4 regions of the Bradyrhizobium sp. SZCCHNR1098 genome follow, and region 1 is predicted to be linked to each of the others. Evidence: predicted binding sites of a transcription regulator. Region 1 holds the regulator's gene; each other region holds the start of a gene.
The links. The regulator PhoB, encoded in region 1, activates phosphate uptake and scavenging genes when phosphate is short. The targets are predictions, from matches to a motif close to TGTCATNNANCTGTCAT.
Positions count from the first base shown of each region.

Region 2: the regulator PhoB is predicted to act here: its motif matches at 4,191-4,207, upstream of QX135_RS19290 (UDP-2,3-diacylglucosamine diphosphatase).
Region 3: the regulator PhoB is predicted to act here: its motif matches at 3,206-3,222, upstream of QX135_RS03065 (DUF2794 domain-containing protein).
Region 4: the regulator PhoB is predicted to act here: its motif matches at 4,428-4,444, upstream of ugpB (sn-glycerol-3-phosphate ABC transporter substrate-binding protein UgpB).

Region 1 covers NZ_JAUEXY010000011.1:200,073-207,997, reverse strand. The annotation lists gene pstS (phosphate ABC transporter substrate-binding protein PstS) at 561-1,571, shown strand; gene pstC (phosphate ABC transporter permease subunit PstC) at 1,659-2,666, shown strand; gene pstA (phosphate ABC transporter permease PstA) at 2,670-3,551, shown strand; gene pstB (phosphate ABC transporter ATP-binding protein PstB) at 3,548-4,369, shown strand; gene phoU (phosphate signaling complex protein PhoU) at 4,400-5,116, shown strand; gene phoB (phosphate regulon transcriptional regulator PhoB) at 5,133-5,840, shown strand; gene QX135_RS23350 (trypsin-like serine protease) at 5,986-7,302, shown strand; gene QX135_RS23345 (HoxN/HupN/NixA family nickel/cobalt transporter) at 7,473-7,925, shown strand, end outside.
Region 2 covers NZ_JAUEXY010000008.1:312,699-320,623, reverse strand. The annotation lists gene QX135_RS19305 (D-galactonate transporter) at 74-1,369, shown strand; gene QX135_RS19300 (tartrate dehydrogenase) at 1,391-2,464, shown strand; gene pyk (pyruvate kinase) at 2,620-4,038, shown strand; gene QX135_RS19290 (UDP-2,3-diacylglucosamine diphosphatase) at 4,231-5,043, shown strand; gene QX135_RS19285 (threonine/serine dehydratase) at 5,091-6,080, shown strand; gene QX135_RS19280 (caspase family protein) at 6,091-7,824, opposite strand.
Region 3 covers NZ_JAUEXY010000001.1:661,770-669,694, reverse strand. The annotation lists gene QX135_RS03080 (ABC transporter permease) at 1-1,049, shown strand, start outside; gene QX135_RS03075 (Bax inhibitor-1/YccA family protein) at 1,314-2,105, shown strand; gene QX135_RS03070 (GNAT family N-acetyltransferase) at 2,258-2,785, shown strand; gene QX135_RS03065 (DUF2794 domain-containing protein) at 2,829-3,194, opposite strand; gene QX135_RS03060 (DUF1223 domain-containing protein) at 3,619-4,401, opposite strand; gene acnA (aconitate hydratase AcnA) at 4,590-7,307, opposite strand; gene ccmA (heme ABC exporter ATP-binding protein CcmA) at 7,531-7,925, shown strand, end outside.
Region 4 covers NZ_JAUEXY010000001.1:384,344-392,268, reverse strand. The annotation lists gene QX135_RS01750 (sn-glycerol-3-phosphate import ATP-binding protein UgpC) at 85-1,164, opposite strand; gene ugpE (sn-glycerol-3-phosphate ABC transporter permease UgpE) at 1,276-2,124, opposite strand; gene ugpA (sn-glycerol-3-phosphate ABC transporter permease UgpA) at 2,124-3,005, opposite strand; gene ugpB (sn-glycerol-3-phosphate ABC transporter substrate-binding protein UgpB) at 3,055-4,374, opposite strand; gene QX135_RS01730 (CaiB/BaiF CoA-transferase family protein) at 4,585-5,787, opposite strand; gene QX135_RS01725 (organic hydroperoxide resistance protein) at 5,939-6,364, opposite strand; gene QX135_RS01720 (MarR family transcriptional regulator) at 6,536-6,997, shown strand; gene QX135_RS01715 (GIY-YIG nuclease family protein) at 7,003-7,239, opposite strand; tRNA gene QX135_RS01710 (tRNA-Ala) at 7,615-7,690, opposite strand; gene QX135_RS01705 (TIGR02300 family protein) at 7,772-7,925, opposite strand, start outside.

The sequences.
Region 1 (7,925 bases):
TGCATTCTTTTGAGCAGGCGGGCCACGGGCCTCAGCCGAGGTCCGGCCTTCCTCGCGCCCTCTCATGATCAGGAGGGACACGACGAACCCACACCTCGGGCCTCGTAGGCCGCGGGAACGCACGCGCTCATCTCCATGGCTGCTCATGTCGCCAACCCAATCCCCGGTGTCGTCCCGGACAAGCGCGCACAGCGCGCCGATCCGGGACCCATAACCCCAGGGCGCAGACGGGCATCCAGTACGCCGCGGCGTCTCGGCGGATCATGGCCGCCGGTGGTATGCTGGTTCGCCCGCCCGCGCGGGCGATGACGGCGGTGATGGTCTGTCCCCGGGGGGAGCGACGCTCGCACGGACGCGAGGTGCCGCAGCCCGCCGCAATATGTCGGTTGGCCCGTAGAAATTCGGAGTTGGATCGAAAGATCAATACTTATCAACGGCTTGTGACTGTCATCCGACTGTCATCGAACCTTTATAAAAGCCACACTGAGGCCCCGTAAAGCGGCCGGGGAAGCGCAATCGGGCGCAGATGGCGCTTCGCTTCCCAAGCATGGAGACCAGCTATGAATTTCGTCAAAGCTATCGTCGCTGCCGGCTTGGTCGCCGCATCGACGTCGGCCTTCGCTGCCGACATTACCGGTGCGGGCGCGACGTTCCCGTTCCCGATCTATTCCAAGTGGGCGGACGCCTACAAGAAGGAGACCGGCAACGGTCTGAACTACCAGTCGATCGGTTCTGGCGGCGGCATCAAGCAGATCCAGGCCAAGACCGTGACCTTTGGCGCCACCGACGCGCCGCTCAAGGCCGAGCAGCTCGAGAAGGACGGCCTGGTGCAGTGGCCGATGGTGATGGGCGGCATCGTGCCGGTCGTCAACCTCGAGGGCGTGAAGCCGGGCGAGATGGTGCTGGACGGCGAGACGCTCGCCAACATCTATCTCGGCAAGATCACCAAGTGGGATGACGCCGCGATCAAGAAGCTCAACCCCAGCGTCAAGCTGCCGTCCGATGCGATCGCCGTGGTCCGCCGCTCCGACGGCTCGGGCACGACCTTCAACTTCACCTACTACCTCTCCGAGGTGAGCGCCGACTGGAAGAGCAAGATCGGCTTCAACACCGCCGTCGAGTGGCCGGTCGGTGTCGGCGCCAAGGGCAACGAGGGTGTGTCCGGCAACATCGGCCAGACCAAGAACTCGATCGGCTATGTCGAGTACGCCTATGCCAAGCAGAACAAGCTCACCTACACCGGCATGATGAACAAAGCCGGCAAGACCGTGCAGCCGACCGTCGAGGCCTTCCAGGCCGCGGCCGCGAATGCCGACTGGGCCAAGGCCCCCGGCTACTACGTGATCCTCGCCAACCAGCCCGGCGACAAGTCCTGGCCGATGACGGCGGCGACCTTCATCCTGATGCACAAGGAGCCGGCCGACAAGGCGGCGTCCGGCGAAGCCATCAAGTTCTTCAAGTGGTCGTTCGAGAAGGGCGGCAAGATGGCTGAGGAGCTCGACTACATCCCGATGCCCGACAGCGTCGTGAAGCTGATCGAGAAGACCTGGTCGGCCGACATCAAGAGCTGAGCTGGACGTATCGAAAATCCCCTCTCCCGGCCTCCGGGGGAGGGACGCTACCGGGGTTGCGGCGTGTCCAAGGAACAGGGGGCAGAATTGGCAGAGGTGGCGGTTCAGACCGAAGTCAGCGATATCGCGGCCGCTGCCGGACCCTATGACCGGGCACGCGCGCTCAACGCCTTCAAGCTCGGCGACGTGACCTTCTATTGGATCACGCGGCTGTCCGCGATCTCCGTCCTGTTGATCCTGGGCGGCATCATCCTGTCGCTCATCGTCGGCGCATGGCCGGCCATGAGAGAATATGGCTTCGAATTCCTGTGGACGCGGCGCTGGGCGCCGTCGGCCGATCCGCCGGTGCTCGGCGCGCTCGGCCCGATCTACGGCACCTTGGTCACGTCCTTCATTGCGATGCTGATCGCCATTCCGGTCGGTCTGGGCATTGCGATCTTCCTCACCGAGCTGTGCCCGCAATGGCTGCGCCGTCCGATCGGACTTGCCATCGAGCTGCTCGCCGGCATTCCCTCGATCATCTACGGCATGTGGGGCTTCTTCGTGCTGGGCCCGTTCCTGGCCTATACGTTCCAGCCGTTTATGATCAATCTCTGCGCCGGCATCCCCGTGCTGCAGGACATCTTCGCCGGTCCGCCGTCCTATCTCAGCCTGTTCAACGCCTCGCTGATCCTGGCGATCATGGTGCTGCCGTTCATCACCTCGATCTCGGTCGACGTGTTCAAGACCGTCCCGCCGGTGCTGAAGGAAGCCGCCTACGGGGTCGGCTGCACCACCTGGGAGGTCGTGCGCAGCGTCGTCATTCCCTACACCCGCGTCGGCGTCATCGGCGGCGTCATGCTGGCGCTGGGCCGTGCGCTCGGCGAAACGATGGCGGTGACCTTCATCATCGGCAACTCGTTCCGGATCTCATCCTCGATCTTCGCGCCGGGCACCACGATCTCGGCCGCGATCGCCTCCGAATTCCAGGAGAGCGACGGGCTGCACCAGTCGAGCCTGATCCTGCTCGGTCTGCTGCTGTTCGTGCTCACCTTCTTCGTGCTGGCGAGCGCGCGCCTGATGCTCATGCGGCTCGAAGCCAAGGCGGGAAAATAAGCCATGTCCAGCGCTGATACGCTTACACTCGATGCGCCGGTCAATCCGATCTATGCGCGCCGGCGCCGCAGGGACATCGTGATCCGCGGCCTCTGCGTCGCCGCCGCGATGTTCGGCGTCACCTGGCTGGCGCTGATCCTGTTCACGCTGTTCTATAACGGACTCGCCGGCCTCAGCCTGCAGGTTTTTGCCGCCGACACGCCGCCGCCCGGCTCCAGCGAAGGCGGCCTGCGCAACGCCATCGTCGGCTCCTTGATCATGACGATCATCGGCGTCGGCATCGGCGCGCCGCTCGGCCTGTTCGCCGGCACCTATCTCGCCGAATACGGCCGCAACGACCGCCTGACCTCGGTGATCCGCTTCATCAACGACATCCTGCTGTCGGCGCCCTCGATCATCATCGGCCTGTTCATCTACGGCGCGGTGGTGGTGCCGATGGGCGGCTTCTCCGCGCTTGCGGGCTCGCTGGCGCTGGCGGTCATCGTCATACCCGTGGTGCTGCGCACCACCGAGGACATGCTGCTGCTGGTGCCCAACCCGCTGCGCGAGGCGGCCTCGGCGCTCGGCCTGCCGCGCTCGCTGGTGATCCGCCGCATCGCCTATCGGGCGGCGCGGTCGGGCCTCATCACCGGCGTGCTGCTTGCCACCGCCCGCGTCGCCGGCGAGACCGCGCCTCTGCTATTCACCGCGCTGTCGAACCAGTTCTGGAGCCTCAACCTTTCCAAGACGATGGCGAACCTGCCCGTCACCATCAACAATTTCGTCCAGAGCCCTTATGCCTACTGGAAACAACTGGCCTGGAGCGGAGCCCTTCTCATCACTCTGGCCGTGCTCGCCCTGAACATCGGTGCACGCATTCTCGGCGCCGAGAGGAACACCAAATGACCGAACTGTCCGTCTCCGTCAGTCAGCCCAATCACGCTCTTCACGGCAAGGCGCTTCCGGATGCGCCGGCCAAGGTGACTGCGCGCAACCTCAACTTCTACTACGGCGACCATCACGCGCTGAAGAACATCAACCTGTCGCTGGGCACCAACCGCGTCACCGCGTTCATCGGCCCGTCCGGCTGCGGCAAGTCCACGCTGCTGCGCGTCTTCAACCGGATGTACGATCTCTATCCGGGCCAGCGGGCGACCGGGCAGCTGATGCTCGACAACACCAACATCCTCGATCCCAAGCTCGATCTGAATCTGCTGCGCGCCCGGGTCGGCATGGTGTTCCAGAAGCCGACGCCGTTCCCGATGACGATCTACGAGAACATCGCCTTCGGCATCCGCCTCTATGAGAAGATATCGAAGTCGGAGATGGACGACCGGGTCGAGAAGGCGCTGCGCGGCGGCGCGCTGTGGAACGAGGTCAAGGACAAGCTCAACGCCTCGGGCCTGTCGCTGTCAGGCGGCCAGCAGCAGCGCCTGTGCATCGCGCGCACGGTCGCGGTCCGTCCCGAGGTGATCCTGTTCGACGAGCCGTGCTCGGCGCTCGATCCGATCTCGACCGCCAAGGTCGAGGAGCTGATCCAGGAACTCGCCGAAAACTATACGATCGCCATCGTGACGCATAACATGCAGCAGGCGGCGCGCGTCTCCGACAAGACCGCCTTCATGTATCTCGGCGAACTGATCGAGTTCGACGACACCAGCAAGATCTTCACCTCGCCGAGCGATCGGCGGACCCAGGATTACATCACCGGCCGGTTCGGCTGACGCCGACGACATTGTCTTCAGGAGATCATCATGGCCAGTGAACATACCGCCAAGGCGTTCGACAGCGATCTGCAGGACCTCACCCGTCTGGTATCGGAGATGGGCGGCCTCGCGGAGCGGCTGATCGTCGATTCCGTCGATGCGCTGGTGCGGCGCGACATCGCGCTCGGCCAGAAGGTGGTCGCCACCGACGCCGAGGTCGACAAGCTGCAGCGCATCATCGAGGAGCGCGCCGTGCTCACGATCGCCCGTCGCCAGCCGATGGCGGTCGACCTGCGCGAGATCGTCGGCGCGATGCGCGTGGCGACCGATCTGGAGCGCATCGGCGACCTCGCCAAGAACATCGGCAAGCGCGTCGCGGCGCTGGAGAGCGACTTCCATCCGCTGAAGCTGATCCGCGGCCTCGAGCACATGACCGATCTGGTGCAGTCGCAGGTCAAGACGGTGCTGGACGCCTATGCTGCGCATGACCTGCCGGCGGCGATGACGGTGTGGAAGGGCGACGAGGAAGTCGACGCCATCTGCACCTCGCTGTTCCGCGAGCTCCTGACCTACATGATGGAGGATCCGCGCAACATCTCGTTCTGCATCCACCTGATGTTCTGCGCCAAGAACATCGAGCGCATCGGCGATCACGCGACCAACATCGCCGAGACTGTATTCTATATGATCGAAGGCCAGCAGATCATGGACAAGCGCCCGAAGGGCGACATGACGAGCTTCGCGACGACGATTCCCGGTAACTAAGAGAGACGGTTCAGACATGGGCGCCCGAATTCTGGTGGTGGAGGACGAGGAGGCGCTGACGACGCTGCTGCGCTACAACCTCGAGGCCGAAGGCTACGAGGTCGAGACCGTGGCGCGCGGCGACGAGGCCGACACGCGGCTGAAGGAGCGCGTTCCGGATCTCGTCGTGCTCGACTGGATGCTGCCGGGCCTCTCCGGCATCGAGCTGTGCCGCCGCCTGCGCGCGCGGACCGAGACCCGGCAACTGCCGATCATCATGCTGACGGCGCGCGGCGAGGAGAGCGAGCGCGTGCGCGGACTCGCCACTGGCGCCGACGACTACATCGTCAAGCCGTTCTCGGTGCCGGAGCTCCTGGCGCGCGTGAAAGGCCTGCTGCGGCGGGCGAGCCCGGAGCGGCTGGCAACCGTGCTGTCCTATGGCGACATCGAGCTCGACCGCGAGAAACGCCGCGTGGCGCGCTCGGGGCGGCCGATCGATCTCGGCCCGACCGAATACCGCCTGCTCGAATTCTTCCTCGAGCACCCCGGCCGCGTGTTCAGCCGCGAACAGCTGCTCGACAGCGTCTGGGGCCGCGACATCTACATCGACGAGCGCACCGTCGACGTCCATATCGGCCGCCTGCGCAAGCTGCTCAATCCCGGTCGCGAGCAGGACCCGATCCGCACCGTGCGCGGCGCCGGTTATGCGCTCGATGATCGCTTCGCCAAGAGCGAGCAGGTGTAAGGGCGATGGGCGTGAGGATGAAGAAGGTGTGAGGCGCGAGCGGGCCCGATTGAGGAGATCGCGGTCCGCTTTCCGCCACGCCGCCGCCGTCTTGATCGTGTCTGCTTCGTGGCCCGTCACGATGTTTCGGTCCCAGCGGACGCCCTTGATCAAGACCATCATCATATCTCTTGTCATGCTGCTCGGCAGCTTGGCGGGCGCCCCGGCCGCCGAGCTCGAAGACGCGGTCGCGGCGGCAGGCAACGGGCAGCATGCGGCGGCGATGCGACGGCTGCTGCCGCTGGCCGCCAAGGGCGATGCGCGGGCGCAGTTCGACGTCGGCTTCATGCACGCCTTCGGCTGGGGCGTGCCGCGTAATCCGAGCGAGGCGCTGGCCTGGTACCGCAAGGCCGCCGATCAGGGGCTCGCCGTCGCGCAACACTATCTCGGCATCGCCTACGTCAACGGCGAGGGTGTTGCCTCCAACTACGGCGAAGCCAGTCGCTGGTTCAGCCGCGCGGCGGCGCAGGGCTTCGCCCAGTCGCAATACATGCTCGGCCTGATGCTGCTCGACGGCCGTGGCGCAAAGCAGGACGTCGTGCAGGGCTATGCCTGGCTGGTGATGGCGGGCCGTAGCGGCGTGCGATCGGCCGGCCGCGACGTGCAGCGGGTCAGGTTGACCGAGCCGCAGCGCGTCCAGGCCCAGAGCGCCATTGCGTCCTGGCAGCCGAAACCGGAATCGGCGGATGCGGGCATTGCCACTCCGCGTCCGGAGCAACTGCTCGGGCTCGATCGCCACATCGGCGAGGTCGTCGATCCCACCTCCTGGCCGGCGTCGTCGATCGGCGTCGTCACCGTCGCGCAATACTCGAGCGGCGGCTGGTGCACCGGCACGCTGGTCGCGCCGCGCGTCGTGCTCACCGCCGCGCATTGCGTCTTCAACGGCGTGGCGCAGGTCAGCCCCGGCAACGTCCGCTTCCTGGCCGGCATGAACCGTGGCACGCCGGCGGCATCGTCGGTCGCCGACAAGCTGATCGTGGCGCCCGATTTCGTTCCGACCCGGCACGACAGATGGTCGCTCGACCGCTCGCCCGCCGATTGGGCGCTGATTGTGCTGAAGGACGCGCTGCCGTCGAAGCCGGTCGCGGTCAAGGCGCTGACCCGCGAGGAATTGCAGGCTGCGACGACGGCCGGCACCATCTCCGAGATCGGCTACGGCCAGGAGCGGCGCTATTCGCCGACCGGCCAGCGCAATTGCAGCGCCGGCATGACCGGGGATGCCCGGCTGCTGACAGTGCATTGCCTGGCCAATTTCGGCTATTCGGGCTCGCCGATCCTGGCCGAGGTCGGCGGGGAGCCGGCCGTGGTCGGCATCTTCTCGGCGTTCCACGAGGAGACCCGGCTGATGTTCGCCGCCCCCGCGAGCCGCTTCGAGGCGGTCGTGCGGCGCGAGATCGCGGCACAGAGTGCCTCGGCGCGGTGAGGGAAGGAGCGAGAGAGACGAGGTCCCGCCGCTGGTCATGATCTGTGCGTGACTGGATAGCGGGTTGCCAAGCGAGAGGGCGGTCCGGGAAGCGCCACCCAGGTTTTCCTGCAGCTTTCGCCTGCAGCGGGGCCTTACCGAACTGGCCTGGCTCTTGCTATAGTCCGAGTATGACGATTGTTCCAATTGATCATCCTCGGGCCGCGCGGCTGCTGTGGTGGCGGTCGCAGCCCGGCCGCAACGTTGCGCTCGTCGGCGGGCTGGTCGCGGCCAACGCGCTCGCCTGGGCCTGGGCATTCGCGCTCTACGCCGACCGGCCCGCCATCGTCGGCACCGCGATGCTGGCTTGGCTGCTCGGACTGCGCCATGCGGTCGATGCGGATCACATCGCGGCGATCGACAACGTCGTGCGGAAGCTGGTGCAGGACGGTAACCCTCCGCGCGCCGCCGGCCTCTATTTTGCGCTCGGCCATTCCAGCGTCGTCGTCATCGCCACCATCGTCGTGAGCCTCATCGCCGGCGCCGACCTCCTGGATGAAGAGAGTGCGATCAGGGCGATCGGCGGCGTCATCGGCACGTCGGTGTCGGCCGGCTTCCTGCTGCTTATCGCGTTGGCGAACCTC
Region 2 (7,925 bases), on a different contig from region 1:
CGAGTATTGAAGCCGGCCTGGTTCGCCGCCTACGCTTGTCAGATCAACGACAAGACGGGACAGGGAGGTGACGATGGCCGGAGAGCTGGAAATGCGCGTGCTGCGCAGGATCACGTTGCGCATCGTGCCCTTCATCATGCTGCTCTACTTCGTAGCCTTCATCGACCGTGTCAACGTCGGCTTCGCAGCGCTGACCATGAACAAGGACATCGGGCTGTCAGCCTCGGCCTATGGGTTCGGCGCCGGCATCTTCTTCTGGGGCTATTTCCTGTTCGAAGTGCCGTCCAACCTCGCCCTCGACAGATTCGGCGCAAGGATCTGGATCGCCCGGGTCATGATCACCTGGGGCTTGGTGTCGGCCGCGATGGCGTTCGTGCAGGGGCCGACGAGCTTCTACGTGCTGCGCTTCCTGCTCGGCGCGGCGGAGGCCGGCTTCTTTCCCGGCATCATCCTCTATCTGTCTTACTGGTTCCCGGCACGGCAGCGCGCCGCAGTCACCGCGCTGTTCATGGCGGCAGCGCCCCTGTCGACCGTGCTCGGATCGCCGGTTTCCGGCGCGCTGCTGGAGATGGACGGCATTCTCGGCTTCAAGGGCTGGCAGTGGCTGTTCCTGATCGAGGCGCTGCCAGCGGTGCTACTCGGCTTCGTCGTGCTCGCCTACATGACCGATCGTCCGGAGCAGGCGCGCTGGCTCGCCGACGACGAGCGCGACTGGCTGGTGCGCACGATGAACGCCGAGCTGGCGAGCAAGGCCGCCACCGCCAGCCACAGCATCTGGCGCGGGTTGGCCGACATCCGCGTGCTCGCGCTCGCGCTGGTCTATTTCGGCACCTCGGCCGGCCTCTACACGCTCGGCGTCTGGGCGCCGCAGATCATCAAGCAGTTCGGCCTGTCGTCGTTCGCCGTCGGCTTCCTCAACGCGGTGCCACCGACCGTGGCCGTGGTCGTCATGATCCTGTGGGCGCGCCATTCCGACCGCACCGCCGAGCGCACCTGGCACGTCGTGCTGGCCTGCGTCGTCGCCGCCGTCGGGCTCTGGCTGGCCGGGCTGTCGACCAGTGTCGCCGCCGTGCTCGCCGCGCTCACGCTCGTCAATGTCGGCATCTCCTCCTCGAAGCCGCCGCTGTGGAGCATGCCCACCATGTTCCTGTCCGGCTCGGCCGCCGCGGCGGGCATCGCGACCATCAACTCGATCGGCAATCTCGGCGGCTTCGTCGGTCCAGCGATGATCGGCTGGATCAAGGACCAGACCGGCAGCTTCAACGGCGGGCTCTATTTCGTCGCCGGGCTGCTGGTGGTATCGGCGGTGCTGACCCTGTTGCTGTCACGTTCTCAACGTGCAAAGGCCGCTGCGGCCACGCAATCCTGACCCATCACACGGAGCCCTTTCATGCGCACCCATTCCATCGCCGCGATTCCCGCCGACGGCATCGGCCCCGAGGTCATCTCCGAAGGTGTCCGTGTGCTCGAGGCGCTCGCCAAGCGCTCGGGCGACATCAGCTTCAACGTCAAGACCTTCGACTGGGGCTCGGACTACTACAAGAAGCACGGCGTGATGATGCCGGCCGACGGCCTCGCCGAGCTGAAGAAGTTCGACGCGATCTATTTCGGCGCGGTCGGCGCTCCCGACGTGCCCGACCACATCACGCTGTGGGGGTTACGACTGCCGATCTGCCAGGGCTTCGATCAGTACGCCAATGTGCGGCCGACCAAGATCCTGCCCGGTGTGGCCTCGCCCTTGCGCAATGTCGGCGTCGGCGATCTCGACTGGGTGATCGTGCGCGAGAATTCCGAGGGCGAATATGCCGGCATGGGCGGCCGCGCGCACCGCGGCCTGCCGGAGGAGGTGGGCACCGAGGTCGCCGTCTTCACCCGCGTCGGCGTCACCCGCATCATGCGCTACGCGTTCAAGCTGGCGCAGTCGCGGCCGCGCAAGTTCCTCACCGTCGTCACCAAGTCGAATGCGCAGCGGCACGGCATGGTGATGTGGGACGAGATCGCCGCCGAAGTGGCGCGCGAATTCCCCGACGTAACCTGGGACAAGATGCTGGTCGATGCGATGACCGTGCGCATGACCTTGCAGCCGAAGAGCCTCGACACCATCGTGGCGACCAATCTGCATGCCGACATTCTGTCCGATCTCGCCGGCGCGCTGGCCGGCAGCCTCGGCGTGGCGCCGACCGGCAACATCGATCCGGAGCGGCGCTTCCCGTCGATGTTCGAGCCGATCCATGGTTCGGCGTTCGATATCACCGGAAAGGGCATCGCCAACCCGGTCGCGACGTTCTGGACCGGCGCGCAAATGCTCGAGCATCTCGGCGAGACGGACGCGGCCGCGCGGCTGATGGCTGCGGTCGAGAAAGTCTGTGCAGCCGGCATCCTGACCCCCGATGTTGGCGGCACGGCGACGACCAAGCAGGTGACCGACGCCGTCATCGACGCGATCCACGGCTCCAACGCCTGAGGCGTGCCGTTCTCTTGCACAATTCTGGCGTGTTCCGTGTCGCGCTTGCAATGGACGCTGCGGGGCGTATATCAGCGCTTCCGCTGCGTCCGCGCATGCCAATCACATGCGTGTCATAGAGACGCGAGACACGGCTTAAGGAGAAAGGACACATCATGCGTCGTCACCGTCGAGCCAAGATCGTTGCGACTGTCGGTCCCGCGAGCAATTCTCCGGAGATGCTGAAAGCGCTGTTCCTCGCCGGTGTGGACACCTTTCGTCTCAACTTCAGCCACGGCACCCAGGCCGATCACGCCAAGGTCCATGCCGCGATCCGCGCGCTCGAGAAGGAAGTGCAGCGGCCGATCGGCATCTTGATGGATCTGCAGGGTCCTAAGATTCGCGTCGGCACTCTGCGCGACAAGAAGATCCAGGTCGAAGTCGGCGAGACGATTCGATTTGTCCTCAACGGCACCGAGGGCGACAAGACATCGATTCCGTTGCCGCATCCGGAAATCTTTGCGGCGGTCTCGCCCGGTCACGATCTTCTGATCGATGACGGCCGCGTCCGCGTCCGCGTCACCGGCCTCGGCGACGACTGGATCGAGGCCAAGGTGATCGTCAGCGGCGCGATTTCCAATCACAAGGGCGTTAATCTGCCGGGCACCATTCTGGAGCTGTCGCCGCTGACGGCCAAGGACCGCTCCGATCTCGCCTTCGGGCTCGAGCTCGGCGTCGACTGGGTGGCGCTGTCGTTCGTGCAGAAGCCGTCGGACGTGCTTGAGGCGAGGGGCCTCATCAACGGCCGCGCCGGCATCATGTCCAAGATCGAGAAGCCGGCGGCGCTGGAGCGGATCGACGACATCATCCAGTTGTCGGACGCGATCATGGTCGCGCGCGGCGATCTCGGCGTCGAGATTCCCAACGAGGACGTGCCGGGCAAGCAGAAGGAGCTGGTGCGCGCCTGCCGGCTCGCCGTGAAGCCGGTGATCGTCGCGACGCAGATGCTGGATTCGATGGTGGCGACGCCGACGCCGACGCGCGCCGAGGTCTCGGACGTCGCCACTGCGATCTATGACGGCGCCGACGCGGTGATGCTGTCGGCGGAGTCTGCCAGCGGCCAATACCCGCGCGAGGCGGTGGCGATGATGGACAGCATCATCAAGGCCACCGAAGGCCACAAGATGTATCGCTCGATCGTCGAGGCGACGCAGCCGGGCGAGGAGCAGACGCCGCCGCATGCGGTGGCAACCGCGGCGGCCGATCTCGCCTCGGCGATCCACGCCAGGGCGATCGTGGCCTATACGTCGAGCGGAACCTCGGCCTCGCGCGTTGCGCGCAAGCGGCCGAGCCTGCCGATTCTGGCGATCACGCCGAACGAGGACACCTCGCGGCGCATGTGCCTGCTGTGGGGCGCGCACAGCGTGCTGTCGCAGGACGTGCAGAGCTACGAGGAGATGGTCGAGCGCGCGACCTTCTTCGCCGTGCAGGAGGAGTTCGCTGAAGCCGGCGACCTGCTCGTCGTCGTCGCCGGCATCCCGTTCGCGCGGGCCGGCACCACCAACAATCTGCGCGTCGTCACCGTGCCGAGATAGGAGGCTGATTTTCCCTGTTCGCGCCGCCCGCCTGTCGCCTGATTGTCGCACCCCGCTGGTATCGCGGGGCAGTGACGAAGGACGTCGCGAGTCGTCGAACGAGCGGTGTCCGGTCGCGGTCCGGCAGGATGGGTTCTGCCGGTGCGGCGTTTCGTCATCGCGGTGTCATCAGGGACTGTTAGGTGGGCGCGCATGGGACTTGAGACTGCTGGTGAAGAAAGCCCGGCTCGGCGCTTTCGGACGTTGTTCATCTCGGACGTTCATCTCGGAGCCCGCGGCTCGCAGGCCAATCTCCTCGTCGATTTCCTGCGCCACCATGATGCAGATACGATCTATCTGGTCGGCGACATCATCGACGGCTGGGCGCTCAAATCGAGCTGGCATTGGCCGCAGTCGCATAACGACCTGGTGCAGAAGATGCTGCGCAAGGCGCGCAAGGGCGCCAAGATCGTCTATGTCCCCGGCAATCACGACGAGTTCCTGCGCGGTTATTACGGCACGCATTTCGGCGGCATCGACGTGGTCGAGAACATCGTCCACACCGGCGCCGACGGCAAACGCTATCTGGTCATTCACGGCGACATCTTCGATCTCGTCGTGCAGAACGCGCGCTGGCTCGCCCATCTCGGCGACAAGGCCTATGATTTCGCGATCCAGATGAACCGGCTGGTCAACTTCTTCCGCCGCATGTTCGGCGTGCCCTATTGGTCGCTGTCGCAATGGGCCAAGCAGAAGGTCAAGAACGCGGTGAACTACATCGGCGCGTTCGAGACGGCGCTGGCCTCCGAGGCGCGAAGGCATGGCGCTGACGGCGTGATCTGCGGCCACATCCATTGCGCTGTCATCCGCGATCAGGACGACATTCGCTACATGAATTGCGGCGACTGGGTCGAGAGCTGCACGGCGCTGGTCGAGCACGAGGACGGCCGCTTCGAGATCCTCACCTGGACCGATCCGCTACGGCAACGCGCGCCGGTTCCCCAACTGGCCGCCCGCGCCGCCTGACACCGGCTCCCTTGCCTCTCGGCAATCGGGCGCGGTAAAATAGGGGTATGACAGCTCATTCCCCGATCCTGCCCGTGACCGCCGCCGACATCGATGCGGCAGCACGCGTCCTCGCGCCCGTGGCCGTGCGGACTCCGCTGCTGCCGGCTCCCGTGCTGAGCGAGCAGTTCAAGGCGAACGTCTTCGTGAAGCCGGAGGTGCTGCAGCGGACCGGCTCGTTCAAGTTCCGCGGCGCCTACAACAAACTGGCGTCGATCCCGCAGGCAGCGCGCGGCAACGGCGTCGTCGCCTTCTCCTCCGGCAATCATGCGCAGGGCGTCGCCCATGCCGCCACATTGCTGGGCATGGACGCCACGATCGTGATGCCCTCGGATGCGCCGGCGGCCAAGCGCGAGCGCACCAAGGCGTTCGGTGCCGAGGTCGTGCTCTATGATCGCGATCGCGAGGACCGCGAAGCGATCGCGCGCGGCATCGCTGCAAAGCGCGGCTCTACGGTAGTGCCGCCCTATGACGATCCCCACGTCATCGCAGGGCAGGGCACCGTCGGCCGCGAGATCGCCGAAGACCTCGCGGCGCTGGGCCTGTCGCCGGATCTGGTGATCGTCCCGGCTTCGGGCGGTGGTCTGCTTGCCGGCGTCTCGACCGCGGTGAAGGCGCATTTTCCGAGCACCCAGATGGTCGTGGCTGAGCCCAAGGGCTTTGATGACCATGCGCGCTCGCTGCGGGCCGGCCACCGCGAGGCCCATGATGCGAAGGGGCGCACCATCTGCGACGCGCTGATGGCGGCGATTCCGGGCGAGATCACCTTCGCGATCAACAGCCAACTTCTGTCGGCTGCGGTCGAGGCCTCGGATGAGGAGGTGGGCCGCGCGGTCGGCTTTGCCTTCCGGGAGCTGAAGCTCGTGGTCGAGCCCGGTGGTTCGGTCGGGCTGGCGGCACTGCTGGCCGGCCGGCTGGATGTGGCGGGCAAGACGGTGGTGATCGTTTTGTCCGGCGGCAATGTCGATGCTGAGCTCTACGCCAGGCTGATTGCGTGACGATCTAGCCTCAGTGAAAGCTGAGGCCGCCTTTTGCAGATCCCCCACCGCCGATCCGCAGTCCGGACTGCGCGACGTGCGGCGTGCCCCGCGTCGGGCCGCCCTGCATCCCTCCTTGGCCACGCGCCATCGACGGATGCGACGCGTTGATGTTCGGCTTGAACGGTCCGGAATTGCCGGGGAAGGGACGCCGGACCTCGCGGGTGTCGAATGGCCGCCCAGGACTGCGCTTCAGTGGGTCGCGCTGGATCTTCGCGGCGACAGGCGGATTTGCCGGCGGCATGATCCTGTCGCGCAACCTGGTCTGAGCGATAGGCTTGGGATCGACGACCTTGTTGGGACCCGCGTTGTTGATGGCATTGCCTTTCGTGACCACCGTTGGCGGCATCGGTCCGCGCGGCGGCACGGTGGTGACCGGCAGCTTCGGTTGCAGGCCTGGATGGCTCTGGATCTGGGCGCCGGGATTGAACGGCCGCGCGATCGGTGCCAGTTGCGGTGGCATGATGAGACGGCTCGGTTGCAGCACGGGGATGGGCCGAGGCTGTCCCTGCAGCCGCAGCGCGACCGGCGCATATGGGCTGTCGGCATAGGATTCACGGAAGCTCTGATAGGCGGCCGGCGAATTCGCCAGCACGGCCTGGTGCCACGCCGCGGCCTGCACGAGGCCGGCGAGCAGTGCGCGGATGCGGTCGGCGAGCGGATCGCGTGGGTACATCGCGATGAACTCGCGATAATATTGCGGACGGTTCTCCGACAGCACGTAGTCATAGGCCTGCCGCACGGAACGGCTCGGCAGGTCGGCGGCCATCTGCACCACGGGCGCGTTCACCGGCGCGCGCGCTGCGGCAACCAGGGATTCGCCGAAGAAGGTGAAATCACTGGTCAACGACGAGCTTTCCCACGGCGTCTGTCGACCATCGGTGCTCTGGTTCACCTGCAGGCGAATGCGCTTGAACAATTGCTCGATCGGCAGGTTCGGCTGCCGCGCCAGGTTCAGGAACGCCTGCGCGTACGGGCTGTGCTCGCCACGCCCGTCGAGCGCCTCCTCGCCAGGCGAGGTCGAATATCCGAGGATGGAGCCGTTCGGTGCGTCGACGATGGCAAGTCCGCGTCCGGCATCGTTGATGGCAGGGAAGGGATTGTTGCGGCAGGCGTCCAGCACGACGATCCGCATGCGGCTCGGGATGGCGTCGAGCGTTGCCATCAGGTCCACCAGACGGATCGTCCCCGTCGTCAGGTCGGAGGGCGCTGAGATACGGGCATCGATCGGGATCAGATAGTTCTCGCCCGCGAGCTGAACCCCGTGGCCGGCGTAGTAGACCATTGCCACGGTGTTCGGGCCGTTTGCTGCCACCCGGCTCGAAAAATCCTGGACGACCTTGAGCATCTCGTTCTGCGTCAGGTCGGTCGCCGTGATCACCTCGAAGCCGGCCGAGTTCAACAGCTTGGCAACAGCATGGGCGTCGTTGTCCGGGTTCTCCAGCGGTGGCGCGTTCTGATAGCTCGCATTGCCGATCACGAGTGCGACGCGTGGCTCGGCTTCTTGAGGGATCGCTGCGGGGGTGTTGCTCTCCTTTGCAGGTGAGGGAGCTGCCAGCGCGCGCGGTGGCGTGTGAAGGTCGTCGATCTCACTGCCGGCAGCGAACGCCGAGTTCGGGCCGATCCAGGCCATCAGGCCCAGCAGCGCGGACATGAGCAGGGATTTCCAGGCGGATGTTACAGCGCGAAATTTCGGAACGGACACGGCGTTCTCCTCGAGCATGCGCCAAGCGAATGGCTTGAGGATCAGGCTACGCAGATCACGCAGCAGCGTACGTGATCCGCGTCACCTATCGGTGCTCAGTG
Region 3 (7,925 bases), on a different contig from region 1:
CCCAGATCGACGGCAATCTGCGACGCCAGTTCCTGGCACAGCTGCCGGAGCAGGCGCCGTCGTTTTTCTTCATCGACGTCCCCTCGGGCGAGGCCGACCGCTTCCGCGGCTTCCTCAAGGACCTCGCCCCTCAATCGGCAGTCGAAGACGTGCCGATGCTGCGCGGGCGCATCGTCTCCGCCCGCGGCGTGCGCGCCGAGGACCTCAAGGCGACGACGGACACCGAATGGGTGCTGCAGAGCGACCGCGGCCTGACCTATACCGCCGAGATTCCCAAGGGATCCAAGGTCGTCGAGGGCGCGTGGTGGGGCGAGAACTACGGCGGCCCGCCGCTGGTTTCGATCGAGAAGCGGATCGCCGACGGTCTCGGCCTCAAGCTCGGCGACGACATCGTGGTCAACGTGCTCGGACGCGACATCACGGCGCGGATCGGCAACATGCGCACCATCGACTGGCAGGGGCTCGGCATCAATTTCGTGCTGGTGTTCTCCCCGAATGCCTTCAAGGGCGCGCCCCACACCCATGTCGCCACCCTGACCGAGGCGCGCTCCGATGCCGTCGAGGATGCGCGCGTCATCCGCAAGGTGGCCGACGCCTTCCCGATGGTGACCAGCGTGCGGGTCCGCGAGGTGATGGAGACGGTCGGCTCGGTCGTCTCCAACCTTGCGCTCGCCATCCGCGGCGCCAGCGCGGTGACGCTGATCTCGGCCATCCTGGTGCTGGGCGGCGCGCTGGCCGCCGGCCACCGCCACCGGGTCTACGATGCCGTGATCCTGAAGACGCTGGGCGCCACCAGGCTGCGGCTGCTCGGCGCCTACGCGCTGGAATATCTGATGATCGGCTTCGCCACCGCCGCCTTCGGCGTCGTCGCGGGGTCGGTCGCCGCGTGGCTGATCGTGACCCGGCTGATGACCTTGAGCTTCGCCTGGCAGGCGGGCAGCGCCGCGCTGGTCGTCCTGACCGCGCTGATCGTGACGGTCGGCCTCGGTCTGGCCGGCACCCTGCTTGCGCTCAACCAGAAGCCGGCGACGGTCCTTCGGAATCTCTAGCGGCTTGCGCGCTCATGCCGCACGGTTAACGCGATTTATACGGCTGGGACGCGCGCGGAGCGACATTCGGCCGCGCGTGGAAGCTTGCGGCGGATATGCTAGTTTCCCATCTAGGGAATGGGCTCAGAGACCTGCCAAAAGATGGCGATTTTGCCGATGACGCAAATTTAATATCTGTGGCAGTGGGTATGAGATAGGGTTTTTCGAGAACCGGCTAAAGGTCCTGCCAGGACCGGACTGCCGGGCAACCAACGGGAATCGACCATGTCGGACCTAGACCGCAATTATGCTTCACCCTTTGGCCGGGTGGCCGGGCGCGCCGATGCCGCGACCGTCGACGCCGGTCTGCGCGCCTACATGCTGCGCATCTACAATTACATGAGCATCGGCCTGGCCATCACCGGCCTCGCGGCGCTGGGCGTCTACATGGCGTCGGTGACCGGCGATCCGGCTGCTGGCGTATTCAAGTTCGGCAACGCGTACCTGACGCAGTTCGGCTACGCGATGTTCGTGAGCCCGCTGAAGTGGCTGTTCATCCTGGCCCCACTGGTCATGGTGTTCGCGATCTCGGCCGGCATCAACCGCCTGGCGCCGTCGACCGCGCAGATCCTGTTCTGGGTGTTCTCGGCCTTGATGGGCATCTCGCTGTCGTCGATCTTCCTGGTGTACACCCACACCTCGATCGTGCGGGTGTTCTTCATCACCGCGGCGACGTTCGGCGCGCTCAGCCTGTACGGCTACACGACCAAGCGTGACATGACGGGCATGGGCTCGTTCCTGTTCATGGGCCTGGTCGGCATCGTGCTGGCGAGCCTCGTGAACCTGTTCCTGGCGAGCTCGATGCTGCAGTTCATCGTCTCGGTGATCGGCGTGTTCGTGTTCGCCGGCCTGACCGCCTGGGACACGCAGCGTCTGAAGAACGAGTACATCTACGGCTACGCTTCCGCGGGCGGCGACATTGCCGAGCGCGCAGCGATCACCGGCGCCCTGTCGCTGTACCTGAACTTCATCAACCTGTTCACGCTGCTGCTGCAGCTGCTCGGACAGCGCGACTGAGCCAGCGGCTCACACGAGCGACCTTCGAAGCCCCGGCCTCACCGCCGGGGCTTTTCGTTTGCGCAAGCCAATTGCGACCGCGGCGCGGGCGCGACGGCAGCCATGCCGCGAGGCCGGATTGATCGCCGCGTCCGCTTTGGTATGTTTCCACCATGTCCGACATTGAGATCCGGCCCACCCGGGAGGCCGACCTTCCCACCATCACCGCCATCTACGGCCAGGCCGTCCGCGAGGGCACGGCCACCTTCGAGCTCGACCCTCCGGATCTGACGGAAATGACGCGCCGCTTCCGGGCGCTCACCGACGACGGCTTTCCCTATTTCGCCGCCCTGCTGGACGGAGAGGTGGTTGGCTATGCCTATGCGGGGCCTTACCGGCCTCGCCCGGCCTATCGCTTCACGGTGGAGAACTCGATCTATCTCGCCCCCGCCAGCCAGCGTCGTGGCATCGGAATGCGACTGATGCGGCGGCTGATCGACGCCTGTGAGGAGGGAGGCTTTCGCCAGATGATCGCCGTCATCGGCGACTCCGCCAATGCCGGCTCGGTCCGGCTGCATACCGCCTGCGGCTTCCAGATGATCGGCACCCACCCGAGCGTCGGCCTGAAATTCGGCCGCTGGCTCGATACTGTGATGATGCAGCGCCCGCTCGGGGCCGGGAGCAGCGACGTCCCGGCGTAAGCAACGCCAGTCGGAATGTCATGATCAGCCGGAGCGCGTGGGATCAGACCAGCGCCGGCTTCGGCGCGATCACCAGCAGCACGCGCTCGAGCTCATGACCGCGGCGCAGGATCAGGCCGGTGGCCGAGATCACGCTGTACATGCCCTGCTTGCGCGCCAGCCGCGGGTCCTTCTCGATGCGGTAGATCGGCACCTCGGACGCCCGGCGAAACACGGAGAAGACGGCCCGGTCACGCAGGAAGTCGATCGAATAGTCGCGCCACTCACCGTCGGCGACCATGCGGCCGTAGAGGTTGAGGATACGATTCAGCTCGAGGCGATCGAACGTCACCCGGTTGGGCGCTGCGGCCGCGTTGCGCGCCGCCGCGCGGTTCTCGCTGGGGTCGGCATCCTCCGGAGTGAGGTTCATGAGCGTCCTCCTGTCATCTGTGTGACATGATCGCGCCAACCGCCGGAGGCCGCAAGGGGCCGTTTTCATTGTTGAAGTTCGGCCGTGCATGCCAACCGCGCGAACTCCGCGAACACGCAAGCGTCACGGGATCGTTAGCAGAATCATAATCGCGCCGTCTTTCCGCCCACCGACCGCCCCCGACCTTAGGCATAAGATTCATGTGCGTTGGCCCGGTCCTTTCGGTTCCGGATTCCTCAGCCCCCAGCCCCCCGGGGTCGTCAGGATCGGGTCCATTCACAAGTAAGGCAAAGGGCCAACGCAAGTTGGTCCTTTTGCTTCTTTGGCGTGAGCTGCACGGAACATGTTATGGCGCGCCTCCGTCCTATGGACGTGACGCGCCTTACCGCAGGTCAAGGGAAACGAAGATCAGGACGACCGAAGATCAGCGCTCGGGAGCACGCGCCGTTGCTGAAGCCCGTCCGACCAATGGCAACTCGGAAAAGGCGGCCCCGAGCATCGCGCCGGGGCGGTCGCGACTGCCGTCCTGCACATAGACGACGGTGCCATCGACGCCCTCGCGGGCGATCTTCTCCAGCGGCACGCTCCATCTGACCGGCGAACCATTCCAGTCACCCAGCTTCTGAAGACCGCGAACGACGTTGTAATAGGTCAGATCACGGCCGCTGTTCTCGCCGCGGCCGACCGAGATCGGGACCACCCGCGAGATCGAGCAGACCCAGACCTCGCCGTGCTTGCGCGGCATCTGGTCGTTGGCCGCGGCCACGGAGACAGTGAGGTCCTGGCCGTCGACCGACAGCCTCACCGGCACCGACATCACGCTGCCACCCTGGACAGTCTCCTCGATGGCGCCTTCGATCGCCTCGCGGTCGCTGCCGATCACATGCACGGAGCCGTTGACCACCGCCTGCGGCGTATAGACTTCGCGATCGCCACGCGCCCTGGAATAGGCCCGCTGCCGGGCCGTGAAGCGGGAGTCGGCCAGCGTGTCCTTCCAGCCCAGGTAGTCCCAGTAGTCGATCGGCAGGGACAGCGCGATGACCGAGGGATCTCTGGCGAGCTCGCCGAGGATCTTGTCGGCCGGCGGGCAGGATGAACAGCCCTGGGACGTGAAGAGTTCGATCACCGCACGCGGATCGGACGCGGCCGGCCGGACGAAAGCGATGACCGCACAGACACTCAGCGCCGCGCGCGACCACCACGACATCTGTCCACTCATCGTCACTGTCCTGTCTGGAACATGGTCCGCTGCGCCCTGCCGCGTCAATGATCTGCGAAGCCGCCCTCGTAGTTAATAGATTGCAAACGAAAAGGAGGCGGCCTTTGTCATAGGCCGCCTCCTTCATCACCCGCTACTCACTTCAGAGTGAGCCAAACTGTCGCGTCGCGCTTTGGTTAAGCAGCAAGCTTGCGCAGCACGTAGTGCAGGATGCCGCCGTTGCGATAGTAGTCCAGCTCGTCCAGCGTATCGATCCGGCAGAGCAGCGGCACCTGCTGCGCCGCCCCGTCGGCCGACACGATCTCGGCGGTCAGGGTTTGACGCGGCTTCAGGTCGCCCTGCAGGCCCTTGATGGTGACCTTCTCGTCGCCCTTCAGGCCGAGCGAGGACCAGGACGTGCCTTCCTGGAAGGTGAGCGGGAGCACACCCATGCCGACCAGGTTCGAACGATGGATGCGCTCGAAGCTCTGGCAGATCACGGCGCGGACGCCGAGCAGCCGGGTACCTTTCGCAGCCCAGTCGCGCGACGAGCCGTTGCCGTATTCGGCGCCGGCGAACACCACCAGCGGCACGCCCTCTTCCTGGTACTTCATCGCGGCGTCGTAGATCGACATCTGCTCGCCGTCGGGCCAGTGCTTGGTCAGGCCGCCTTCCGGAATGTTGCCGTCGGCACCTTTGAGCATGAAGTTCTTGATGCGGATGTTGGCGAAGGTGCCGCGCATCATGATCTCGTGGTTGCCGCGGCGCGTGCCGTACTGGTTGAAGTCGGCCGGGCGGACCTGGTGCTCGCTGAGGAATTTACCGGCGGGCGAGGTCAGCTTGATCGAACCGGCCGGCGAGATGTGGTCGGTCGTGATCTTGTCGCCAAACAGCGCCAGCACGCGGGCCTCGACGATGTCCTTGATCGGCTCGGGCTCCTTCTTCATGCCGTCGAAATACGGCGGGTTCTGCACGTAGGTCGACGACATGTTCCAGCGATAGGTCTCGCTCTCGACCGTCTTGATCTTGCGCCAGTTGGTGTCGCCCTTGAACACGTCGGCGTAGCGCTTCTTGAAGATCGACGCCTTGACGAATTTCTTGACGAAGTCGTTGACCTCCTTGGTCGTCGGCCAGATGTCTTTCAGGTAGACCGGCTTCTTGTCCTTGCCGATGCCGATCGGCTCGACCGAAAGATCCTTGGTCACGGTGCCGGCCAGCGCGTAGGCCACGACCAGCGGCGGCGAGGCCAGGTAGTTGGCCTGCACGTCCGGCGAGACGCGGCCTTCGAAGTTGCGGTTGCCCGACAGCACGGCCGCCGCGACGACGCCGTTGTCGTTGATCGACTTCGAGATCTCCTCCGGCAGCGGACCTGAATTGCCGATGCAGGTGGTGCAGCCGAAACCGACCAGGTTGAAGCCGACCTTGTCGAGGTCCTTCTGCAGGCCGGAGTTAGCCAGGTACTCGGCGACCACCTGGCTGCCCGGGGCGAGCGAGGTCTTCACCCACGGCTTGGCCTTGAGGCCCTTGGCGGCGGCGTTGCGGGCCAAGAGGCCGGCGCCGATCAGCACGCTCGGGTTCGAGGTGTTGGTGCAGGAGGTGATGGCGGCGATGACGACATCGCCATGGCCGATGTCGAAGTCCTTGCCCTCAACGGTGAAGCGCTGCGCGGCATCGCTCTTCTTGTACTCGCCGGCCAGCGCGGTGGCGAAGCCCTCGGCCACCGCCGGCAGGGCGATGCGGCCCTCGGGACGCTTCGGACCAGCCATCGACGGCACGACGTCGGCGAGATCGAGGGTCAGTGTCTGCGTGAACACCGGGTCCGCCGACTTGGCGGTGCGGAACAGGCCCTGCGCCTTGGCATAGGCCTCGACCAGCGCGACGCGCGGGCCCTTGCGGCCCGAGGTCTTGAGATAGTCGATGGTGGCGGCGTCGACCGGGAAGAAGCCGCAGGTCGCGCCATACTCGGGGGCCATGTTGGCGATGGTCGACTTGTCGGCGACCGAGAGATGGTCGAGGCCGGGGCCGAAGAACTCGACGAACTTGCCGACCACGCCGAGCTTGCGCAGCATCTGGGTGACAGTCAGCACCAGGTCGGTCGCGGTCACACCTTCCTTCAACGCGCCGGTCAGCTTGAAGCCGACGACGTCGGGCAGCAGCATCGACAGCGGCTGGCCGAGCATGCAGGCCTCAGCCTCGATGCCGCCGACGCCCCAGCCGAGCACGGCCAGACCGTTGACCATCGTGGTGTGCGAATCGGTGCCGACCAGCGAATCCGGATAGGCGACCTCGAAGGTGCCCTTGGTGCGGCCGACGGTCATCTTCTCCTTCTTGGTCCAGACGGTCTGCGCCAGGTATTCGAGGTTGACCTGGTGGCAGATGCCGGTGCCGGGCGGCACGACGGAGAAGTTCGAGAACGCCTTCTGGCCCCACTTCAGGAATTCGTAGCGCTCCTGGTTCTGCTTGTACTCCTCGGCGACGTTCTTGCCGAACGCCTTGTTGTCACCGAAGTAGTTCACGATCACCGAGTGGTCGATGACGAGATCGACCGGCACCAGCGGGTTGATCTTCTCGGCATCGCCGCCGAGCTTCTGCATCGCGTTGCGCATCGCTGCGAGATCGACCACCGCAGGCACGCCGGTGAAATCCTGCATCAGCACGCGCGCCGGACGGAAGGCGATCTCGTGCTCCAGCGACTTCTTGCGCAGCCATTTCGACACCGCGACAATGTCGTCCTTGGTGACGGTGCGGCCGTCCTCGTTGCGCAGCAGATTCTCGAGCAGCACCTTCATCGAATAGGGCAGCTTGGAGATGTCCTTGAGACCGTTCTTCTCGGCTGTGGGCAAGCTGTAGTAAATGTAGCTCTTCGTTCCGACCTTGAGGGTCTTGCGACACTTGAAGCTGTCGAGCGAGGTCATGCGTGGAAATCCCAATTGATCTGTATACCCGGAGGGGGTATTTAAGAACCGTCAGCGCGAGGCGCCGGATGGCTTGCAGCGGGCGATTGTGTGCTGCATCAAGGTCGGGCTTATAGAAGCTTTCTAACTGCGCCGCCACAGCCACAAGCAAGCCGCGACGTGGCATCACCCACAAATTCTCACGCGCTAGCCATCAATTTCGTAAGGGCTGTCACGACGGGCCATGCAGCTTTCTCCAACACAGTCGCCGAAACTGTTCGGCCGCGACGTCAGATGCGTGCGCGGCGGCCGCGAGGTGTTCGCAGGACTTGCGTTCGAAGCGGTCGCAGGCGAGGCGCTGGCGGTGACCGGACACAATGGTGCGGGCAAGACATCACTGCTGCGGCTGATTGCCGGCCTACTGCTGCCGGCGGGCGGCTCCATCGCCATCGAGGGCGGCGAAGGCGAGTTGACGGTGCCCGAGCAGGCGCACTATCTCGGCCACCGCGACGCGCTGAAGCCGGCGCTCAGCGTCCGCGAAAATCTGACCTTCTGGGCCGAATTCCTCGGCGGCGGCGTCACGCGACCGATCCCCGACTGTTTGGCGGCGGTGGGCATCGCGCACGCCATCGACCTGCC
Region 4 (7,925 bases), on a different contig from region 1:
CACCCCTTGAGCAGCAATATGGGCACGATCCGGGGCACGTTCAAGCACCCCGAATGCGCCGGAACGGCCAGCCTGTGGAAGGGTTTAAACGGACAGCCGCTGCCGGCCGTCGGCCGAGAACAGATGCAGCTTGGCCCGCGGCGCCACGGCGCGAATCTGCGCGCCGATCTCCGGCGCGGCGGTGCCCGGCAGCCGCACGATGATGTCGTTGGCGGTCGCGGTGAGCCGGTCATCGCTGCCCATATCCTGGCGCGCGCCGTAGACATAGGTCTCGGCGCCGACATGCTCGATCGCCTCGACGCGGAGGTCGAGCCCGACCCCGCCCGCCGGAACGGTGTCGCCGAGCTGGAAATCCTCAGGCCGGATGCCGAGCTGGCCCGCCTCTGCGGGAACCGCGTCGGCGCCGTGCAACTGGGCGCGCACGCCATCGGTCGGCATCAGGTTCATCGGCGGTGCGCCGATGAAGGACGCGACGAAGGTGGTCGCGGGCTTCTGATAGATGTCGAGCGGATTGCCGATCTGCTCGACCTTGCCGCCGTTCATCACCACCAGGATGTCGGCGAGCGTCATGGCCTCGAGCTGGTCGTGGGTGACGTAGATCGCGGTGGTGTTGAGCCGGCGCTGCAATTTGCGGATCTCGACCCGCATCGCGATGCGCAGCTTGGCGTCGAGGTTGGACAGCGGCTCGTCGAACAGGAACACCTTGGGTTGGCGCACGATGGCGCGGCCCATCGCCACGCGCTGGCGCTGGCCCCCGGACAGCTGCCGCGGCTTCCGCTCGAGCATGGAGCCGAGCTCGAGAATGCGCGCGGCGTCCTCGACGCGCGTCCTGATCTCCTTCTCCGCCATGCCGCGATTGCGCAGGCCGTAGGCCATGTTGTTATAGACGGTCATGTGCGGATAGAGCGCATAGTTCTGGAACACCATCGCGATGTCGCGATCGGCAGGCTCGATGGCATTGACAATGCGGCCGCCGATGTCGATCTCGCCCGACGTGATCGTCTCGAGCCCCGCGACCATCCGCAGCAGGGTGGATTTGCCGCAGCCCGACGGCCCGACCAGCACGCAGAACTGACCATCGCCGACATCGACATCGACGCCTTTGATGGCTTCGAAGCCGCCGGGATAGACCTTGCGGACGTTGCGGAGTGTGACGTTGGCCATGGGTTACCTAGCGAATAGCGAATGGGGAGTGGCGAAGAGGGAAGGGGGACGAAGCGAGCCGTTGCGCGAACATCCCTGTTCGCCACTCGCCATTCGCTATTCGCCCCCTCGTCACTTTTCCGTCTCCACCAGCCCCTTGACGAACAGGCGCTGCATGACGACGACGACGAACACCGGCGGCAGCATCGCGAGCACGGCGGTCGCCATGACGACCGGCCACTCCGTCAGCGCGTCGGTCGTCGTGATCATCTTGCGGATGCCGATCTGGATGGTCTGCATGTCGTCGCGCGTGGTGATCAGCAGCGGCCAGAGATATTGATTCCAGCCGAGGATGAACAGGATCACGAACAGCGCCGCCATGTTGGTGCGCGACAGCGGCAGCAGGGTGTCCCAGAAGAAGCGGAGCGGCCCGGCGCCGTCGATGCGGGATGCCTCCAGGAGCTCATCCGGCACGGTCATGAAGAACTGGCGGAACAGCAGCGTGGCGGTGGCCGAGGCGATCAGGGGCAGCGCCAGCCCCGCATAGCTGTCGAGCATGTGCAGGTCGGCGACGATCTTGTAGGTCGGATAGATGCGCACCTCGACCGGCAGCATGAGGGTGATAAAGATCAGCCAGAAGATCGCCATGCGGAACGGGAAGCGGAAGTAGACGACCGCATAGGCCGAGATGATCGAGATCGCGATCTTGCCGACGGCGATCAGCAGCGCCATGACCAGCGAGTTCAGCAGCATGGTCGCCACCGGCTCGCGGGTCGAGCCGCTCGTGCCGACGAAGATGGTCTGATAGTAGGTCGACAGGAAGTGCCCGCCCGGCAGCAGCGACATCTGCCCGTTGGCGATGACCGCATTGTCCTGCGTCGAGGCGACGAACGCAAGATACACCGGGAACGCCACGATCGCGATTCCGATCCACAGGATGGCGTGCGCGACGTAGCGTCGAATGCCTTCTTGCTCGACCATCAGTAGGTCACCTTGCGCTCGACGAAGCGGAACTGGATCGCCGTCAGCACGATGACGATGACCATCAGAACGACGGATTGTGCGGCCGACGAGCCGAGATTGCCGCCGAGCAGGCCGTCCGTGTAGACCTTGTAGACCAGCGTCTCGGTGGACTTGCCCGGGCCGCCACGGGTCATCGTGTCGATGATGCCGAACGTCTCGAAGAAGGCGTAGACGATGTTGATGACCAGCAGGAAAAAGATGGTCGGCGACAGCAGCGGGAAGGTCACGGTCCAGAACCGCCGCATCGGCCGCGCGCCGTCGATCGCGGCGGCCTCGAGCACGCTGCGGGGGATGCTCTGCAGCCCGGCGAGGAAGAACAGGAAGTTGTAGGAGATCTGCTTCCAGGCGGCAGCGAGGATGATCTGCAGCGCCGCCTGGTCGCCGTCGAGCAGCGGATTCCAGTCGATGCCCATCGCGCGCAGATAGCGCGAGATCACGCCGAGCGACGGGTGCAGCATGAAGATCCAGAGCACGCCCACCACCGGCGGCGCGACCGCGTAGGGCCAGATCAGCAGCGTCCGGTACAGCGTGACGCCGCGCAGCGGCTTGTCCGCCATGACCGCGAGCAGCAGCGCGACCGAGAGCGACGAGAGCGCGATGGCGAAGGAGAAGCCGAATGTGCGGAGAATGGCTTGAAAATAGTCCGGCTGACTGAGCAGGTCGGCGTAGTTCTCGAACCAGACGAAGCTCGTGGACAGGCCGAACGCGTCCTGCAGCAGGAACGACTGGATAACGGCCTGGATCGCGGGCCAATAGAAGAAAATCAGCACGATCGCGAGCTGGGGAGCGACCAGCACGAACGGCAGCAGTTTTGATTGGAAGATGGCGTTCTTCTGCATGGTCGGTCGGCGAGCCGGCAGGCCGCGGGTGGCCTGCCGGCTCTTGGCCTCACTTCACGGCCGTCTTTTCGAACTGGCGCAGCATCTGGTTGCCGCGCTCGACCGCGGCGTCCAGCGCCTGCTTGGCGGTCTTCTTGCCGGCCAGAGCCTGCTCGATCTCCTCCGACCAGACGTCACGCAGTTGCACCATGTTGCCAAGACGCAGGCCGCGGGAATTCTCCGTCGGCTCCTTGTTGGTCAATTCGAGCAGCGGCGTCTCCAGGTAGGGCTGATCCTTATAGAAGCCCTCGGCCTTGGCCTTCGCGTAGGCCGCCTTGGTGATCGGCAGATAGCCCGAGGCCTTGTGGATATAGACCTGACGATCGGTGTCCGAGAGGAAGGTCAGGAACTTCGCCACGCCCTTGTATTCGTCCGCGCTCTTGCCGCCCATCACCCAGAGCGAGGCGCCGCCGATGATCGAGTTCTGCGGTGCGCCCTTGGCGTCGGGATAATAGGGCATCGGCGCAGCGGTGAAGGCGAACTTGGCCTGCGCCTTGACGTTGCCGAAGAACGCCGACGAGGTCAGGTAGATCGGGCATTCGCCCGAGGTGAAGCGGCCCTCGCCGGTGTTGGTGCGGCCGGCATAGTCGTAGGTCTTGTCCTTCTGCAGCTCGACCAGGTTTTCGAGATGCTTCACCTGCAGCGGACCGTTGAACTCCAGCACGGTGTCGAAGCCGTCGAGACCGTTCGCCTTGCTGGCGAGCGGCACGTTGTGCCAGGCGGAGAGCTGCTCGAGATTGACCCAGGTGACCCACGAGCCGGAGAAGCCGCAGGTCGGATGGCCGGCCGCCTTCAGCTTCTTGGCGGTCTCGAACAGCTCGGGCCAGGTCTTCGGGATCTCGGCGTTGATCTTCTTCAGCTCGTCGAGATTGACCCACATGACGGTGGACGAGGAGTTGAAGGGGAAGGAGAGCATTTCGCCCTTCGAGGTCGAATAGTAGCCGGTGATGGCCGGCAGGTAGCTCTTGGGATCGAACTTCTCGCTGGCGTCCTGCATCAGCTTGTAGACCGGCTTCACGGCGCCGGTGGCGGCCATCATCGTGGCGGTGCCGACCTCAAACACCTGCATGATATGCGGCGCATTGCCGGCGCGGAAGGCGGCAATGCCGGCATTCATCGTGTCGGCGTAGTTGCCCTTGTAGGTCGGAACGACCTTGTAGTCGGTCTGCGAGGCGTTGAAATCGTTGGCGAGCTTGACGATGACGTCGTTGTTGGCGCCGGTCATCGCGTGCCACCACTGAATCTCCGTCACCGCATGTGCGGGTGCGGCGGCGCCAAGGACCAGCGTGGCTGCCGCAGCGGCGGCGGTCCAGAATTGTCGAAGTGACATTAAAAAATACCTCCCATGGAACGTCATCGGCGTCGCGGCCGTAGCAGCGCGAGATGACAGTTTTGTGAATGTATAACCGGTTGGATCGTCAGCGGAAAGCGCGTTCGTCGCGGCTTCGCGGCGGAATGCCGCGACTTGCGCGAGACGGCGCGGCGCCGGGGCGATGCCCCAGGCGACGCTAGCGTGGGGAGACGACAGGCTGATGGCGCTTCAGCGCTTGCGCTCGGCGCACACCGTGCCCTGGGACAGCAGGGCCTGGATCTCGTGCTCCGAATAGCCGAACTCGCTGAGCACCTCCTGCGCATGCTGGCTGAACTTCGGCGGCGTGGAGCGCAGGGTCGGCTTGGTGCGTTCGAGCCGGATCGGCGACGCGACGCCCTTGTACCAGTCCTTTTCGATGACATCGCCGCGGTAGATCGTGTGCGGATTGGTCAGCGCCTGGTCGATCTTCTGCACGGGTCCCGCCGGCAGGCCGACCGCGAGCAGCCGGTCGCACAGCGGCTCCGCCTCGAATTGGCTGAAGACGGCGGCGAGCTCGGCGCGCAGCGCCTCGCGATTGGCGACGCGATCCTTGTTGCGGGCGAAGCGCGGATCGGTGCCGAGCTCCGGCCGGCCGATTTCCTTGGCGAGCTTGCGGAAGGTGCCGTCATTGCCGACGCCGATGAAGATATCGTCCGTCTTGGTCGGGAAGATCGCGTAGGGAACGAGGTTCGGATGCTCGTTGCCGGTCAGCGACGGCGGCTTGCCGTGCATGAAGTAGTTTGCGGTATGCGGATGCATGATCGCGAGGCCGGTCTCATACAGCGTGACCTCGAGGAACTGGCCGAGCCCAGAGCGCTGCCGTTCCGACAGCGCCATCAGGATGCCGATCGCGGCATAGAGTCCGGTGGTGATGTCGACCAGCGGCACGCCGATCCGCATCGGTCCGCTCTGCGACGAGCCGGTCGCGGCGATCATGCCGGTCATCGCCTGGATGATCGCGTCATAGCCGGGATTGCCGCCGCGCGGACCGTCGGCGCCGAAGCCGCAGATGCGACAGTGCACCAGCTTCGGGAATTTCTCGCGCAGCGTGTCGCTGCCGATGCCCCACTTCTCCAAGGTGCCGGGCTTGAAGTTCTCGATCAGCACGTCGGCGGTCTCGAGCATCCGCATCAGCACGACGCGGCCACCCTCGGAAGCGAGATCGAGGCCGATCGAACGCTTGTTGCGGTTGATCCCGACGAAATAGGCAGCGTCTTCGTCGTGGAAGGGAGGGCCCCAGTCGCGGACCTCGTCGCCGGCCGGCGGTTCGACCTTGATCACGTCGGCGCCGTGATCGGCCAGGATCTGTGTGCAGTAGGGCCCGCCGAGCACGCGCGTCAGATCGATCACGCGCAGTCCGGCCATGGCGCCGGGAGCAAATTGGGGTGTCATCGGATGTCGCGAGGTTGGTTTCAGCTCGCGGCCATTAAGCATTGCTGCGGCGCTGGTGCAAACGCGGCTCGCCGAATGGCGCCGTCGCGAGAACGCGAGGCCTGCCCTGCGGCGGGCGCGGGAAAACGCTGCCGCAGGGCGGAATTCAGCCTCAGACGACGGTCAGCTTGACGTCGACATTTCCGCGCGTGGCGTTGGAATAGGGGCACACCTCGTGCGCCTTGGCGACCAGAGCCTCGGCGTCGGCCTTGGCGAGGCCGGGCAGCGACACCGCGAGCTCGACGGTGATGCCGAAGCCGCCTTCTGAACGCGGGCCGATGCCGACGGTCGAGGTCACCGACGTGTCGGCGGGAACCTTCGGGCCGCCCTGCGAGCCGACAAACTTCATCGCGCCGATGAAGCAGGCCGCATAGCCGGCCGCGAACAACTGCTCCGGATTGTTGCCGGCGCCACCGCCGCCGCCGAGCTCCTTCGGGGTGGAGAGCTTGACCTTGAGCGAGCCGTCGAGGGTTGCGGCTTCGCCGTCGCGGCCGCCGGTCGCCTTGGCGCTGGTCTTGTAGAGCACGTTCACGGACATGGGGTGTCTCCCGGGTTGGATGGACGAATTCAGTGGCACCATATTGCACACAATTGAATTGTGAACAATATAATTGTTCGGTAGAAAATTCGTGATCGGGGCGCCGGGCCCGTTGTCGACCCGAGGCGTGCGGGCTCAAGATGCCGATAGGATCGACCTGTGGTGACCTCGATGCGAAAGAAGTCCGCGGCAGACCTGCCGCTCCAGCTCGGCAACCAGCTCTGCTTCGCCGTCTATTCGACCGCCCATGCCTTCAACCGGGTCTACAAGCCTTTGCTCGACCGTCTCGGCCTCACCTATCCGCAATATCTGGTGATGCTGGTGCTGTGGGAGCGCGACGGCCTGTCGGTGAAGGAGATCGGCGAGCGGCTATTCCTGGATTCCGGCACGCTGACGCCGCTGCTGAAGCGGATGGAGGCGCTGCATTTCATCAGGCGGACACGATCGGCCGAGGACGAGCGTCAGGTGATCGTCACCCTCACCGCCCAGGGCGCGGGACTACGCGACAAGGCAAGGTCGATCGTGCCGCCCGCGATCCTGGATGCGACGGGCTGCTCGCTCGCGGAACTGGCCGACCTGCACGGCAAGCTGGTGCGCCTGCGGGAGCATTTGAATGCGGCGGTGGAGGGGTGAGGGCCCTAAAGGCGCTTCTTAGCGAAAGCGCGGCCTGAACCGGACTTGAGATATTTCTCAAAAGCAACTGCCTGCTTTACGTCGTTGAAGGCGACGTAGGTCTTGAGCCTCCATGGCCGAAATTTTGACGTATGCGGAACTTCACCGGCATTGTGCTTCGTGACTCGGGCCGGAACGTCGTCGGTGATTCCAGCGTAGAAGTGCTCACCATCCAAACTTTCGAGAATATAGACGAACTTCATGCCCGCGCGCGTCCATAATGCGGTTCAGGCCGGCATTTTGGTGAGCTTACACGTGGAGTCTAGCTACTTCTCGGAATTGCCCGCTAACGAGACGCGGTGGATCAATCAGGTCCGCCTTCGCCTTCCCGCCTCCGCCCAAGAGGGCTGCGGCATCCAGGCTACGGCGCGACAGCCTTCACTCGCTTCGCGCAATTGGCAGATTGGGGTGGCTTGGCGAGCCGAAGCTCGCGAACGTTGAAGGTCCGCCTTCGCCTTCCCGCCTCCGCCCAAGAGGGCTGCGGCGTCCAGGCTACGGCGCGACAGCCTTCACTCGCTTCGCGCAATTGGCAGATTGGGGTGGCTTGCCGAGCCGAAGCTCGCGAAGCGAGCGAAGGCTGGTGGAGCCAGGCGGGATCGAACCGCCGACCTCTTGCATGCCATGCAAGCGCTCTCCCAGCTGAGCTATGGCCCCTGAACCGAGCCGGCGGTCTGGGTGACCGCCGGGGAGCACCGTGAACCACAGTTCGCGGCTGATCTCAAGTGTCTTCGACGATTATTCTTCGTCGCCGCCGACATCGCCGATGATGTCGGTCACGTCCTCGTCGCCTTCTTCCTCGTCGGCGATGAAGGTGGAATCATCATCCTCGTCGTCGTCGAGGGTCTCGTCGATCTCGATGTCGTCCTCGGTCTCAGGCACGACGGCCTTG